Regions from separate parts of the Streptomyces sp. NPDC015127 genome, predicted to be linked through region 2. Evidence: riboswitches for the same ligand, from Rfam matches in the RefSeq annotation. Region 2 holds a riboswitch; each other region holds the start of a gene.
What was found. Region 2 has a riboswitch for cyclic di-AMP ahead of ACF08N_RS20730 (M23 family metallopeptidase). Riboswitches for the same ligand answer to the same signal wherever they lie in the genome.
Positions count from the first base shown of each region.

Region 1: it holds a riboswitch for cyclic di-AMP, as region 2 does, so the genes downstream of both, ACF08N_RS28640 (transglycosylase family protein) here and ACF08N_RS20730 (M23 family metallopeptidase) in region 2, are expected to answer to the same signal.
Region 3: it holds a riboswitch for cyclic di-AMP, as region 2 does, so the genes downstream of both, ACF08N_RS07060 (NlpC/P60 family protein) here and ACF08N_RS20730 (M23 family metallopeptidase) in region 2, are expected to answer to the same signal.

Region 1 is NZ_JBIBVE010000016.1:29,645-33,705, forward strand. It holds gene eno (phosphopyruvate hydratase) at 1-687, opposite strand, end outside; gene ACF08N_RS28640 (transglycosylase family protein) at 973-1,623, opposite strand; cyclic di-AMP (ydaO/yuaA leader) riboswitch at 1,627-1,800, opposite strand; gene ACF08N_RS28645 (transglycosylase family protein) at 2,071-3,030, opposite strand; gene ACF08N_RS28650 (cytochrome P450) at 3,172-4,061, opposite strand, start outside.
Region 2 is NZ_JBIBVE010000010.1:112,124-116,184, reverse strand. It holds gene ACF08N_RS20735 (GntR family transcriptional regulator) at 1-363, opposite strand, end outside; gene ACF08N_RS20730 (M23 family metallopeptidase) at 684-1,463, opposite strand; cyclic di-AMP (ydaO/yuaA leader) riboswitch at 1,477-1,635, opposite strand; gene ACF08N_RS20725 (M16 family metallopeptidase) at 1,879-3,267, opposite strand; gene ACF08N_RS20720 (M16 family metallopeptidase) at 3,264-4,061, opposite strand, start outside.
Region 3 is NZ_JBIBVE010000003.1:166,126-170,186, forward strand. It holds gene ACF08N_RS07050 (NlpC/P60 family protein) at 1-10, opposite strand, end outside; gene ACF08N_RS07055 (hypothetical protein) at 333-686, shown strand; gene ACF08N_RS07060 (NlpC/P60 family protein) at 757-1,905, opposite strand; cyclic di-AMP (ydaO/yuaA leader) riboswitch at 1,908-2,072, opposite strand; gene pcrA (DNA helicase PcrA) at 2,313-4,061, shown strand, end outside.

The DNA of each region.
Region 1 (4,061 bases), on a different contig from region 2:
GGCCTCCTTGATGGCCTCGAGGATGAGGTCGAGGGCGGCACGGTTGGACTCGAGGTTCGGCGCGAAGCCGCCCTCGTCGCCGAGGCCGGTGGACAGGCCCTTGGTCTTCAGCACCTTCTTGAGGGTGTGGTAGACCTCGGTGCCCCAGCGCAGGGCCTCGGAGAAGGACTCCGCACCGATCGGGGCGATCATGAACTCCTGGATGTCCACGTTGGAGTCGGCGTGCGAGCCGCCGTTCAGGATGTTCATCATCGGAACGGGCAGCAGGTGCGCGTTCGGGCCGCCGAGGTAGCGGAAGAGCGGCAGGTCGGACGCCTCGGAGGCGGCGTGCGCGACGGCGAGGGAGACGCCGAGGATGGCGTTGGCGCCGAGCGAGGCCTTGTTGTCGGTGGCGTCCAGGTCGAACATGGCCTGGTCGATCAGGCGCTGCTCGGTGGCGTCGTAGCCGACGAGCTCCGGGCCGATCTGCTCGATGACGGCGAGGACGGCCTTCTCGACACCCTTGCCCTGGTAGCGGTTCTGGTCACCGTCGCGGAGCTCAATGGCCTCGAACGCACCGGTGGAGGCGCCGGACGGAACAGCAGCACGACCCGTGCTGCCGTCGTCGAGGCCAACCTCGACCTCGACCGTGGGGTTGCCTCGGGAGTCCAGGATTTCCCGGGCTACGACGACGTCGATGGACGGCACGAGCATCTCCTTCTGGGATGTGACGCGAGAAATGTGCAGAGGTCTGCTGGGCCTTGCGACAAGAGCCTAACCGCCTCGGGGGCAAAGGCCGGCCGATGCCCGCCCCGTGGGACGAAAAAGAGCATGAACGCTGGGCGTGCCGGACAAAACACCCGGAAGATACCCGTAAGTAAGGCCCTTGGGGGCTTCACGGCCGAACCCCGGCCCGGCGCAGACGGGGGAAGGTGCGCCGGACCGGGGTGCTAGGGGCGCGTCCGCGCGCGGGGCGCGCGGACGGCGGGCGGGTCAGCTCAGGTGGAGCTTCTGGCCCGGGTGGATGACATCGGCGTCGTCGATGATGTCCTTGTTGAGCTCGAACAGCTTCTTCCAGCCGCCCTCGACCTTCTCGGCCTCCGCGATCCTGCCCAGGGTGTCCCCGGCCTTGACCGTGTACTCGCCGTCGCCCTTCTTGACGGCCTTGGCGGGGGCCTCGGCGCGCTCGGAGCGAGTGGTGGGGGCCTCGGCACGCTGCTCGGCCGGCTGCGCGGCGGGCTTCGCCGGCTCGGCGGAGCCGCCGCTGTAGGGGGTGCTGGAGAGGCCGACGCCACAGCTCGGCCAGGCGCCCTTGCCCTGGCCGGCGAGGACCTTCTCGGCTATCTCGATCTGCTGGGCCTTGGAGGCCTGGTCGGCGGTCGAGGCGTACGCGGTGCCGCCGTAGGCCGCCCAGGTGGAGGCGGAGAACTGCAGGCCGCCGTAGTAGCCGTTGCCGGTGTTGATGGACCAGTTGCCACCGGACTCGCACTGGGCGACCGCGTCCCACTCGGAGGCGGTGGCGGCGGAGGCCGAGGTGGCACCGAGCACCGGGGCGGCGATGGCGGCACCGGCGACGCCGGCGAGCGCGGCGAGACGGACGGCCTTCGACGGGCGACGGTGCTTGGCCTTGCTGGAACGCAGCATGGAGCTTCTCCTCACCGACGCCTGCGAGGTGAGCTGTCGGGTTCGGGCCGGAAGAGTTGCCCGGCCGCGCGTCGTTGCGCGCGGCTCCACCCCCAGCCGTTCTCGGCCGTCGTGCTCGACGGCCGGGACCGGCACTTACCTTGGGTCCCCCGCTCCTGCCTTCGGCGCACTGAGCGACGACTGTTCCCCCCGACCGACGGCAGGATTCGGCGTGACGGTCGACGGAGCCCGCGATGGCGAGCGGTTCAGACGGTAAACACACCGCTCCCCGATGTTCAAAGTCGAACATCGGGGAGAAATCGCCCGAACCGTCCTCTACTTGGGAGGCGTTTGCGCAGGTCGCGTACGGCTTGGGCGAATTTGCTGGACGCCGCCGGTCAGTTGCAGCAAAGAGACCCTTGTCTCACTTGCCCAGATCGGACATATGCCAGCGAATCGGCGTCTGAACTACTGTCCGCTCAGGCCGAGATCGAGGCTCTGGCCGGGCAGAATGAGGTCGGGGTCGGTGCCGATGGTCGCCTCGTTCGCCTCGTAGAGCGCGTCCCAGCCGCCGGGCACCTCCCGCTCGTCGGCGATGGCCCACAACGTGTCGCCCGGCCGGACGGTGTACGTGCCGTCCGACACACCCTCTGCCGCCCCGTCACGTGCCGATGCGTCACCTCGTGAGGCATGACGGCCGTTTTCGCGCTCCTCGTCCTCAATGCCCGTTTCGGCATCGTCGGGGGCGGGCTCGCCGCGGTGCTTGCCGGTGCCGGTCGCGGGGTCGGTCGCCTCGGCGCCGTCCGTGGCGGCCGGGTCGGTCGTCGGGGCCGGGGACGCCGACACGTCGCCGTCCTTGGGCGTGGGCTCCGTGGAGGCGTCCGGCACAGCGGTCCCCTCCGAGCCCTCCGGCACGTCCGTGCCCGCCTCCGGCGCGGCCGTGTCGCCGGAATCGGCCGGCGCGCTCGCGTCGGGACTCGCGTCGGTGCCGGCCTCCGGGCCCTCCTCCGGCAGCGGCAGCAGACCCCCGGGGTCGACGCCGGTCGCGGAGCCGTCGTCCGTCAGACCCGCGATCGGACCGCAGACGGGCCACGCCGCGGGCCCCTGTGCGTCCAGCACCTTCTCCGCGACGGCGATCTGCTGCGATCGGCTCGCCAGGTCGGCGCTCGGCGCGTACGCCGTGCCGCCGAAGTCCTCCCACGTCTGCTGCGAGAACTGGAGCCCGCCGTAGAAGCCGTTGCCGAGGTCGGCGCTCCACATGCCACCGCTCTCGCACTCGGCGACGCGGTCCCAGGTGTTCGCGTCGGCGGCGGAGGCGGAGCCCGCACCGAGCAGCGGGAGCGCGATGGCCGATCCGGTCACCCCTGCCGCGACGACGATGGCCGGAGCCTGACGGGGGCGGCGGTGACGTCCGTTCCCGGAGCGCATGCGGTTGCCTTTCGCGTGACTACAGGGGACTGAGCGGCCTGCTGATGCCTGCCGAGTCGTCGGTGAAGGTAGCCGCATTCGAACGTGAGTCACAAGTCGATGCAGCGGAGATCACGTGAAAGTCACAGAATTGACGATGCGTCAACTTCTGGTGGGAGTGAACTCAACGGGCAGAGTGCGCAATCCACGCATGATGAGCCCCCCACGCCACCGCAAATCGGCTGGATCGCCCGCAAGCCGCAAGTCCGGCATCCTCCTGAGCAGCGTCGCGATCGCCGTCTGTCCCTCGAGCCGGGCCAGCGGGGCGCCGAGGCAGTAGTGGATGCCGTGCCCGTATCCCAGGTGCTGGTTGTCACGCCGCGAGAGGTCGAGCGTGTCGGGATCGGCGAACCGCTCTGGGTCGCGGTCGGCCGCCGCGAGCACGACGAGCACGGGGTCGCCCGCGGCGATCCGCTGCCCGCCGATGTCCAGCGCCTCGGTGGCGAACCGCCAGGTCGCGAGCTCCACGGGGCCGTCGTAGCGCAGCAGTTCCTCGACACCGGTCGCGAGCAGCCCGCTCTCACCCGCCGCCAGCGACGCCTGGAGGCGCTCGCGCTGTCCGGGGTTGCGCAGCAGCGCGTACACGCCGTTGCCGATGAGGTTGACCGTCGTCTCGAAGCCCGCGAAGAGAAGGATGAACGCCATCGCGGCGGCCTCGTTCTCGGTCAGGTGCTCGCCGTGGTCGGACGCCTTGATGAGCCCGGAGATGAGGTCGTCGCCGGGCTGCTCGCGCTTGCGGTGGATCAGCTCGGCGAGATAGCCCCGCATCTTCTTCACGGACCGGGCGACACCGCCGCGCGGACCTCCGCCGTGACGGATCATCATCCCGGCCCAGTCGCGGAAGTCGTCCTGATCCTCACCGGGAACGCCCAACATGTCGCAAATGGCGTAAATGGGCAGCGGGAAGGCGAACTCGTGGATGAGGTCGGCGCTCCCCTTTGTAGCGAAGTTGTCGATCAACCGGTCCGTCAGTTCTTGCACGCGCGGCGCGA
Region 2 (4,061 bases):
CTCGCCCTGACCGCGGCGCGCCCGCTCCTGACCGAGCCTCACCAGGCCGCGCAGCACCTTCAGATGGGCATCGGTGCGCCGCTGGGCGGCACGTGCGGCGCCGAGCGGCTCCAGCAGCATCCGGATCTCGAGCAGGTCGGCCGCCTCCTGCTCGGTCGGCTCGGCGACATGCGCGCCGGCGTGGCGCCGGGTGACGACGAAGCCCTCCGACTCCAGGGTCCGCAGGGCCTCGCGCACGGGGACGCGGGAGACCCCGTAGCGGCGTGCGAGGTTCTCCTCGGTGAGCCGGCTGCCGCGCTCGAATACGCCGGAGACGATGTCGTCGCGGATCGCCGTGCATACAGAGTGCGCGGGAATGCGCATGTCCGAACCTCCGCCTTGATCCGCGCGAAACGCAGCCGATTGACTCGTGTCCGGTGACTCTATTCCAGTCCACGGCATTTTCCGATGGCCGACCGGAATCCATGGATATCTTTTGGCCGAAAAATGCGTCATGCGATCGGCGAGGACCTGCCGGAGACCTGGGTGCGGCCGGGCCACCGGATGCGCAATGCCCGTGGATCCGAGAGAGCGGCGAGGCGGTCAGGGGCGCCGGGAGGGGTCCCGGGAAAGGCGAAGACCCCCGGTGGCACACCGGGGGTCTTCGCGAGCGGCTCGGGTCGGCTCGGGTCAGACGGCTCGCGTCAGACGCTGACGCCGCGGGCGCGCAGATACGCGACCGGGTTCATGTCGGAGCCGTACTCCGGCGAGGTCCGGGCCTCGAAGTGGAGGTGGGGGCCGGTCGAGTTGCCGGTCGAGCCGGAGAGGCCGATCTGCTGGCCGGGCATGACCCGCTGGCCGACCGACACGCTGATCGACGACAGGTGGCCGTACTGGGTGTACGTGCCGTCGTTCATGCGGAGCACGATGTTGTTGCCGTACGCGCCGCCCCAGCCGGCCTCGACGACGGTACCGGCGCCCACGGCCACGACCGACGTGCCGGACGCGGCGCGGAAGTCGACGCCGGAGTGGCTGCCGGAGGACCACAGGGACCCGCCGGCCTGGTAACCGGTGGTCACGTAGGAGCCGGCGATGGGCAGCCGGAAGGTATTCAGACGGCGGCGCTCGGCCTCGCGGGCGGCGCGCTCCTTGGCCTCGCGGGCCTCCTTGGCGCGTGCCTCGGCCTTGCGCTTCGCCTCGGCCTCGGCCTTCGCCTTCGCCCGGGCCTTGGCGGCGGCCTCGGCTGCCTCCTGCCTCTGGGCTGCGGCCTGGTCGGCTATCTCGTCGGCGATGGACCCCATGGAGACGATCTGCGTCAGGCCGGTGTCCTCGACCGAAGGCGCGGCCTCGGCGGCGAACGCCGGGGAGGCGAGGCTTCCGACGACGCCGGTGGTGGCCAGAGTCGCGACGCCGGCGATGTTCCGGCTCCTGCGCGTCAGGCGGCTCGGGGCACGGTGCTTCCCGGTGGCACGGGTGAACGCCATGAAGAGGCTGGTCCTTTCCTTCCTTCTCGCCTACCGGGTTAGCTGACGGGTTCGGAGCAGGAAGGTCTCCTACGGGCCCCTCCGCGCGGGCGAAGGCGTCCGATTCACCCCAGGGGACTGGGTCCCCGGCTCCCCGGGCTCGCGCCTGAAGGGGACTCGGCGATGACTGTCCGATGCCGCGGGTGCGACGTGATCCAGGCGGACAGCCGGACCGACGCTAGGCATTTCATCTGCCGATCACCAAACGGACAGCCTGTTTTGTAGCGCATGCCACAGGGCAGACGGGCAACCTCTCCAACAAACCGGACATAGCACGGAACCCCGGCAAACAGCTTGAAGCCGGGGTTCCGTTTGAGCGCATCTTGCGCGCATCGCACTCGTTCCGCGCCGGGTTCACCCGATACGCGGCATTCGATCAGCCCGTGACGACAGTCACTTCACCGATGCCCAGTGCCCTGACCGGAGCCTCGATCTGCGCCGCGTCGCCGACCAGCACCGTGACCAGACGGTCCACGGGGAACGCGCTGACCACCGCCGCGGTCGCCTCCACGGTGCCCGTCGCGGCCAGGCGGGCGTACAACTGCGCCTGGTAGTCGTCCGGGAGGTGCTGCTCGACCTGGTCCGCGAGCGTGGCCGCCACCGACGCTGCCGTCTCGTACTTCAGCGGTGCCACGCCGACCAGGTTCTGCACGGCCACGTCACGCTCGGCGTCGGTGAGTCCCTCCGCCGCCAGCGTTCGCAGCACCTTCCACAGGTCCTCCAGCGCGGGGCCGGTGTTGGGCGTGTCCACGGAGCCGCTGATGGCCAGCATCGAGGCCCCCGAGCCGTCCGGGGCGGACAACAGCACCTGGCCGAAGGCACGTACGCCGTACGTGTAGCCCTTCTCCTCCCGCAGGACGCGGTCGAGCCGGGAGGTCAGCGTGCCGCCGAGGCAGTACGTGCCGAGCACCTGGGCGGGCCAGACACTGTCGTGGCGGTCGGGGCCGGTGCGGCCGATGAGCAGCTGCGTCTGCACGGCGCCCGGGCGGTCGACGATGAACACCCGGCCGGTGTCGTCGGCGGTGATCGCCGGCACGGGCCGGGTGGCCGCCTTGTCGCCCGTCCAGGCCCCGAGGGTGTCGGCGAGGACGGCGTCCACGTCGATCCCGGACAGGTCGCCCACGACCACGACGGTCGACGTGGCGGGCCGGACGTGCTCCTCGTAGAAGGCCCGTACGGCCGCGGAGTCGATCCTCGCCACCGTCTCCTCGGTGCCCTGACGCGGCCGGGACACGCGCAGGGGGGAGGGGAACAGCTCCTTGGAGAGCTGCTTGGCCGCACGGCGGGCCGGGTTGGCCATCTCGTGCGGGATCTCGTCCAGGCGGTTGCGCACCAGCCGGTCGACCTCGCCCGCCGCGAAGGCGGGGGCGCGCAGCGCGTCGGCGAGCAGGCCGAGCGCCTTGGGCAGCCGGGAGGCGGGGACCTCCAGGGAGACACGGACACCGGGGTGGTCGGCGAGCGAGTCGAGCGTGGCGCCGCAGCGCTCCAGCTCGGCGGCGAATTCCTCGGCGCTGTGCTTGTCGGTGCCCTCCGACAGGGCGCGGGCCATGATCGTGGCGACGCCGTCGAGTCCCTCGGGCTCCGCCTCCAGGGGGGCGCCGAGGAGGATCTCCACGGCGACGACCTTCTGGCCGGGGCGGTCGCAGCGCAGCACCGTCAGCCCGTTGTCCAGGGTGCCGCGCTCGGGGGCGGGGAAGGCCCAGGGCCGGGCGGTGCCGGCGGTGGGCTGCGGGTGGAAGTCCATGGTCACGGCAGCGTCGCTCACTGGTCCGCCCCCTTGTGCTCGTCGTTCTCTCCGGCGGCCGCGGACTCGCCGCTCTCGCCGCCCTCCTCGGTGTCGTCGGCGGAGACGGGCTCGTAGACCAGCACGGCCCTGTTCCGCGGGTGCAGCCTCGCCTCGGCGACCGCCTTCACCTCCTCTGCGGTGACGTCGAGGACGCGCTGCACGGCGGTCAGCGCCAGCTGCGGGTCGCCGAACAGCACGGCGTAACGGCACAGTTCGTCCGCGCGGCCGGCCACGGTGCCGAGCCGGTCGAGCCACTCGCGCTCCAGTTGGGCCTGGGCGCGCTCCATCTCCTCGGGCGTCGGTCCCTCGGCGGCGAACCGCGCGAGCTCCTCGTCGACCGCGGCCTCGATCTGCGGGACCTCGACACCTCCGGACGTCTTGACGTCCAGCCAGCCGAGCGACGGAGCACCGGCCAGGCGCAGCAGCCCGAACCCGGCGGCAACCGCCGTCTGGTCGCGGCGCACCAGGCGGTTGTGCAGCCGCGACGACTCGCCTCCGCCGAGGACGGTGAGCGCAAGGTCGGCGGCGTCGCACTCGCGGGTGCCGTCGTGCGGGAGGCGGTAGGCGGCCATCAGGGCGCGCGCGGGCACCTCTTCGACGATCTCCTCGCGAAGCTGCTCGCCGATGACGTCCGGCAGGGAGCCGTCGCGCGGGGGCTGCTTGCCGTCGTGCGACGGGATGGAGCCGAAGTACTTCTCGATCCACGCGAGCGTCTGCTGCGGGTCGATGTCGCCGACGACCGACAGCACCGCGTTGTTCGGCGCGTAGTACGT
Region 3 (4,061 bases), on a different contig from region 2:
GCGCTGCCACGGGGCGTACACGTCCTTCCTGCGGTCCGGCGGCGCACCGCACAGGGGGAGCGGTGCGCCGCCGGCTCTTTCGGCGGTGGCGGCCGGTGCCGTCCGGCTGCGACGGCGGTGGGGAGTCGGCCACCTGGGCGCTGACGCTAAACCTGGCGGTCACGGACACGTGACGGAAGGACGGTAAGTGTCCGAACCTGGACGGTGATGTCCGCTTTCTGTGCGCCGCGGCGCACGGGCCCGGCCGCATTGCGGCGCGGCACCGACCGAACCCCGCGACCGAGCTCCCCCGGCCGCCGGACGGTGGTATGGCGCCGATTAGGCTCCGCCCCATGGACGTACTCATCAATGTCTTCGTCGCTCTGCACATCATCGGCATCGCCGCCCTGCTGGGCGGCTTCCTGACCCAGATGAAGGCGATGGGTGCGGGCACGGCGCGCTTCACCCCGGCGATGCTGCACGGTGCGCTGACGATGCTGATCACCGGCGTCGCGCTGGTGGGCCTCAACCAGGCCGACGATCAGAGCGTGAACAACCTCAAGATCGGCATCAAGCTGGCGGTGCTGGTGGTGATCCTGGGCCTGGTCTACGTCAAGCGGGACGAGGAGCGGATCGACAAGGCGCTCTTCGGCGCCGTCGGGGGCCTGACGGTCGCGAACATCTTCATCGCGACGCTCTGGACCTGATGCGCGTCCCGGACGCACGCGTGCCCGGACGGGCGGGACCGTCCGGGCACGCGCCTGCCGGTGGGGTGGATCAGACCGGGCGGACGCTCCCGTAGATCGGCATGTAGTAGATGGACTCCTCGCGGACGCTGTCGCCCGGCTTCGGCGCGTGGATCATCTTGCCGCCGCCGATGTAGATGCCGACGTGGCTGATGTCGTCGTAGAAGAAGACGAGATCGCCGGGGAGCAGGTCCGCCGTCGCGACGCGCTGCCCCACCTTCACCTGGTCCCAGGTGGTGCGCGGCAGGTCCACCCCGGCCGCCTTCCAGGCCCCCTGGGTGAGCCCCGAGCAGTCGTACGAGGACGGGCCCGTCGCCCCCCACACGTACGGCTTGCCGATCTGGGCGCGGGCGAAGGCGAGCACCTTGTCGGCCTTGGCCGCGTACGTGCCGTCGTCCGTCCCGGTCCCGGTGCCCGTCTCCGGCGAGGTCCGGTCGCCTTCCTGGCGCTGCCGCTCCGCCTCGGCGCGGGCCCTGGCCTCCTCCTCGGCCTTCGCCTTCGCCTTGCGCCGCGCCTCCGCCTCCTTCTCGCGCTCGATCGCGGCGAGCCGGGCCTTCTCCTCGGCCGTCAGCTCCGACAGGAGGGTGCGCGCCTCGGCCAGCTTCGTCTGGACGCTTTGCTTGCTGATGCGCAGGGCCTGCTGGGACTCGGTCAGCGACTCCAGCCGCTTCGTCGCCCGGGCCCGCTGCTTCGCGGCCGCCGCGCGCTGCGTCTCGTAGTCGTTGACGGCCGTCCGCTGCTGGTCGGTCATCCGGTCCATCAGCTGCGTCTGGTCGAAGTACGCCTGAGGGCTGTCCGCGAACAGCAGCGCCGCGGTCGGGGTGACCGCGCCGGTGCGGTACTGGGCGGCGGCGTAGGTTCCGAGGGCGCGGCGCGACTCGTTCAGCTTCTCCGCCCGCGCGGCCGCCTCGTCGAACAGCGTGTCGACCTCGCGCCGCTTCTCGGCGGTGGCCTCCTTCGCCTTGTTGTACTCCTGAGTCGCGCTGCCGGCCTGCCGGTAGAGGTCGTCGACCTTCTTCTGCACCTCCTCGATGGAGGGCTTGGGGTCGCTGGGCGTGGCGGTGGCGCTCTGTGACGACAGGAGGGTGACGCCGGCGAGGGCGGCCGTCGTGAACCCGACGGCGGGGGAGGGTTTTGCGCTGCGGCTGCGGGTCCTGCGATGCGACGCCAAGGCCGGCATCTCCTTCTTCCGTGGACCGCCTACCGGGTTAGCTGTCGGGTTCGGGCAGAACGGAAGATGCCCTACGGACCACTGACAGCATGGTCCGATTCACCCCGGTTGTGCAGAGTTTGGGTCCCCGGTTTCGAACGCCCCTGCGGGCAGCCCGAATTCGGCGGAGTCGACCCGTTCGGCGCGGTTCGCCGGGAGGGGTGCGGGCCGTCTGGTCGAGCACGCTAGCCAACTCGTGTGCGCGCTGTGAAGGTTGATGTTCGATATGTCCGATACATTTCCGTGACCTTTTTGGGTGGCGGCCGTGTTTCCGCGCCGCGATGGCGCCTCGGACAGGCTCGGTCACGCAACGTGAGCTCTCCCCGTATGGGCATGCGGGCCCGGTTGTCGGTCCGGCCGCCTAGACTCGATAAGCGATGAGCAGCCTCTTTGACGACAGCTTCCTGGCGGATCTCCAGACCCACGGGGAGGAGCCCCCTCCGCCCCCTGAGGAGTCGGCTCCGGAGCCGATCCCGGACGATCTCTTCCAGGGTGCGTACGACGTGCCGCCGGCCCGCGACGGGTACTACCGCGACGGCGCGCCCCGCCCTGCCGTCGACGCGGCCGCCCTGCTGGAGGGGCTGAACGAGCAGCAGCGCGCCGCCGTCGTCCATGTCGGCTCCCCGCTGCTCATCGTCGCCGGCGCCGGTTCGGGCAAGACGCGCGTGCTCACCCACCGCATCGCCCACCTGCTGGCCACGCGCCATGTCCATCCCGGCCAGATACTGGCGATCACCTTCACCAACAAGGCCGCCGGCGAGATGAAGGAGCGCGTCGAGCAGCTGGTCGGCCCGCGCGCCCATGCCATGTGGGTCATGACCTTCCACAGCGCCTGCGTCCGCATCCTGCGCCGCGAGTCGAAGAAGCTGGGCTTCACCTCGTCGTTCTCGATCTACGACGCCGCCGACTCCAAGCGCCTGATGTCGCTGGTCTGCCGCGATCTCGACCTGGACCCGAAGAAGTTCCCGCCGAAGTCCTTCAGCGCCAAGATCTCCAACCTGAAGAACGAGCTGATCGACGAGGAGACCTTCGCCGACCAGGCGCAGGACGGTTTCGAGAAGACGCTGGCAGAGGCGTACCGGATGTACCAGGCGCGGCTGCGCGAGGCCAACGCCCTGGACTTCGACGACATCATCATGACCACGGTCCACCTGCTCCAGGCGTTCCCGGATGTCGCCGAGCACTACCGGCGCCGCTTCCGCCACGTCCTCGTCGACGAGTACCAGGACACCAACCACGCCCAGTACACGCTCGTGCGCGAGCTGGTGGGCGAGGGGTACGAGGACCTGGAGCCCGCCGAGCTGTGCGTCGTCGGCGACGCCGACCAGTCGATCTACGCGTTCCGCGGCGCGACCATCCGCAACATCCTCCAGTTCGAGGAGGACTACCCGGACGCGACGACGATCCTGCTGGAGCAGAACTACCGCTCCACCCAGACGATCCTGTCCGCCGCCAACGCGGTCATCGAGCGCAACGAGTCCCGCCGCCCGAAGAACCTGTGGACGAACGCCGGCGCGGGCGCCCAGATCACCGGCTATGTCGCGGACACCGAGCACGACGAGGCCCAGTTCGTCGCCGACGAGATCGACCGGCTCACCGACGCCGGCGAGGCGAAGGCCGGCGACGTCGCCGTCTTCTACCGGACGAATGCCCAGTCCCGTGTCTTCGAGGAGATCTTCATCCGCGTCGGCCTGCCCTACAAGGTCGTCGGCGGTGTGCGCTTCTACGAGCGCAAGGAGGTCAGGGACGTCCTCGCCTACCTGCGCGTGCTGGCCAACCCCGAGGACAACGTCCCGCTGCGCCGCATCCTCAACGTGCCCAAGCGCGGCATCGGCGAGCGCGCCGAGGCGATGATCGACGCCCTCGCGCTCCGCGAGAAGATCACCTTCCCGCAGGCGCTGCGCCGCGTCGACGAGGCGTACGGCATGGCGGCCCGCTCGGCGAACGCCGTCAAGCGGTTCAACGTGCTGATGGAGGAGCTGCGCACCATCGCCGAGTCCGGTGCCGGACCGGCCACCGTGCTCGAAGCCGTCCTGGAGCGCACGGGCTATCTCGCCGAGTTGCAGGCGTCCACGGACCCGCAGGACGAGACGCGCATCGAGAACCTCCAGGAACTGGCCGCCGTG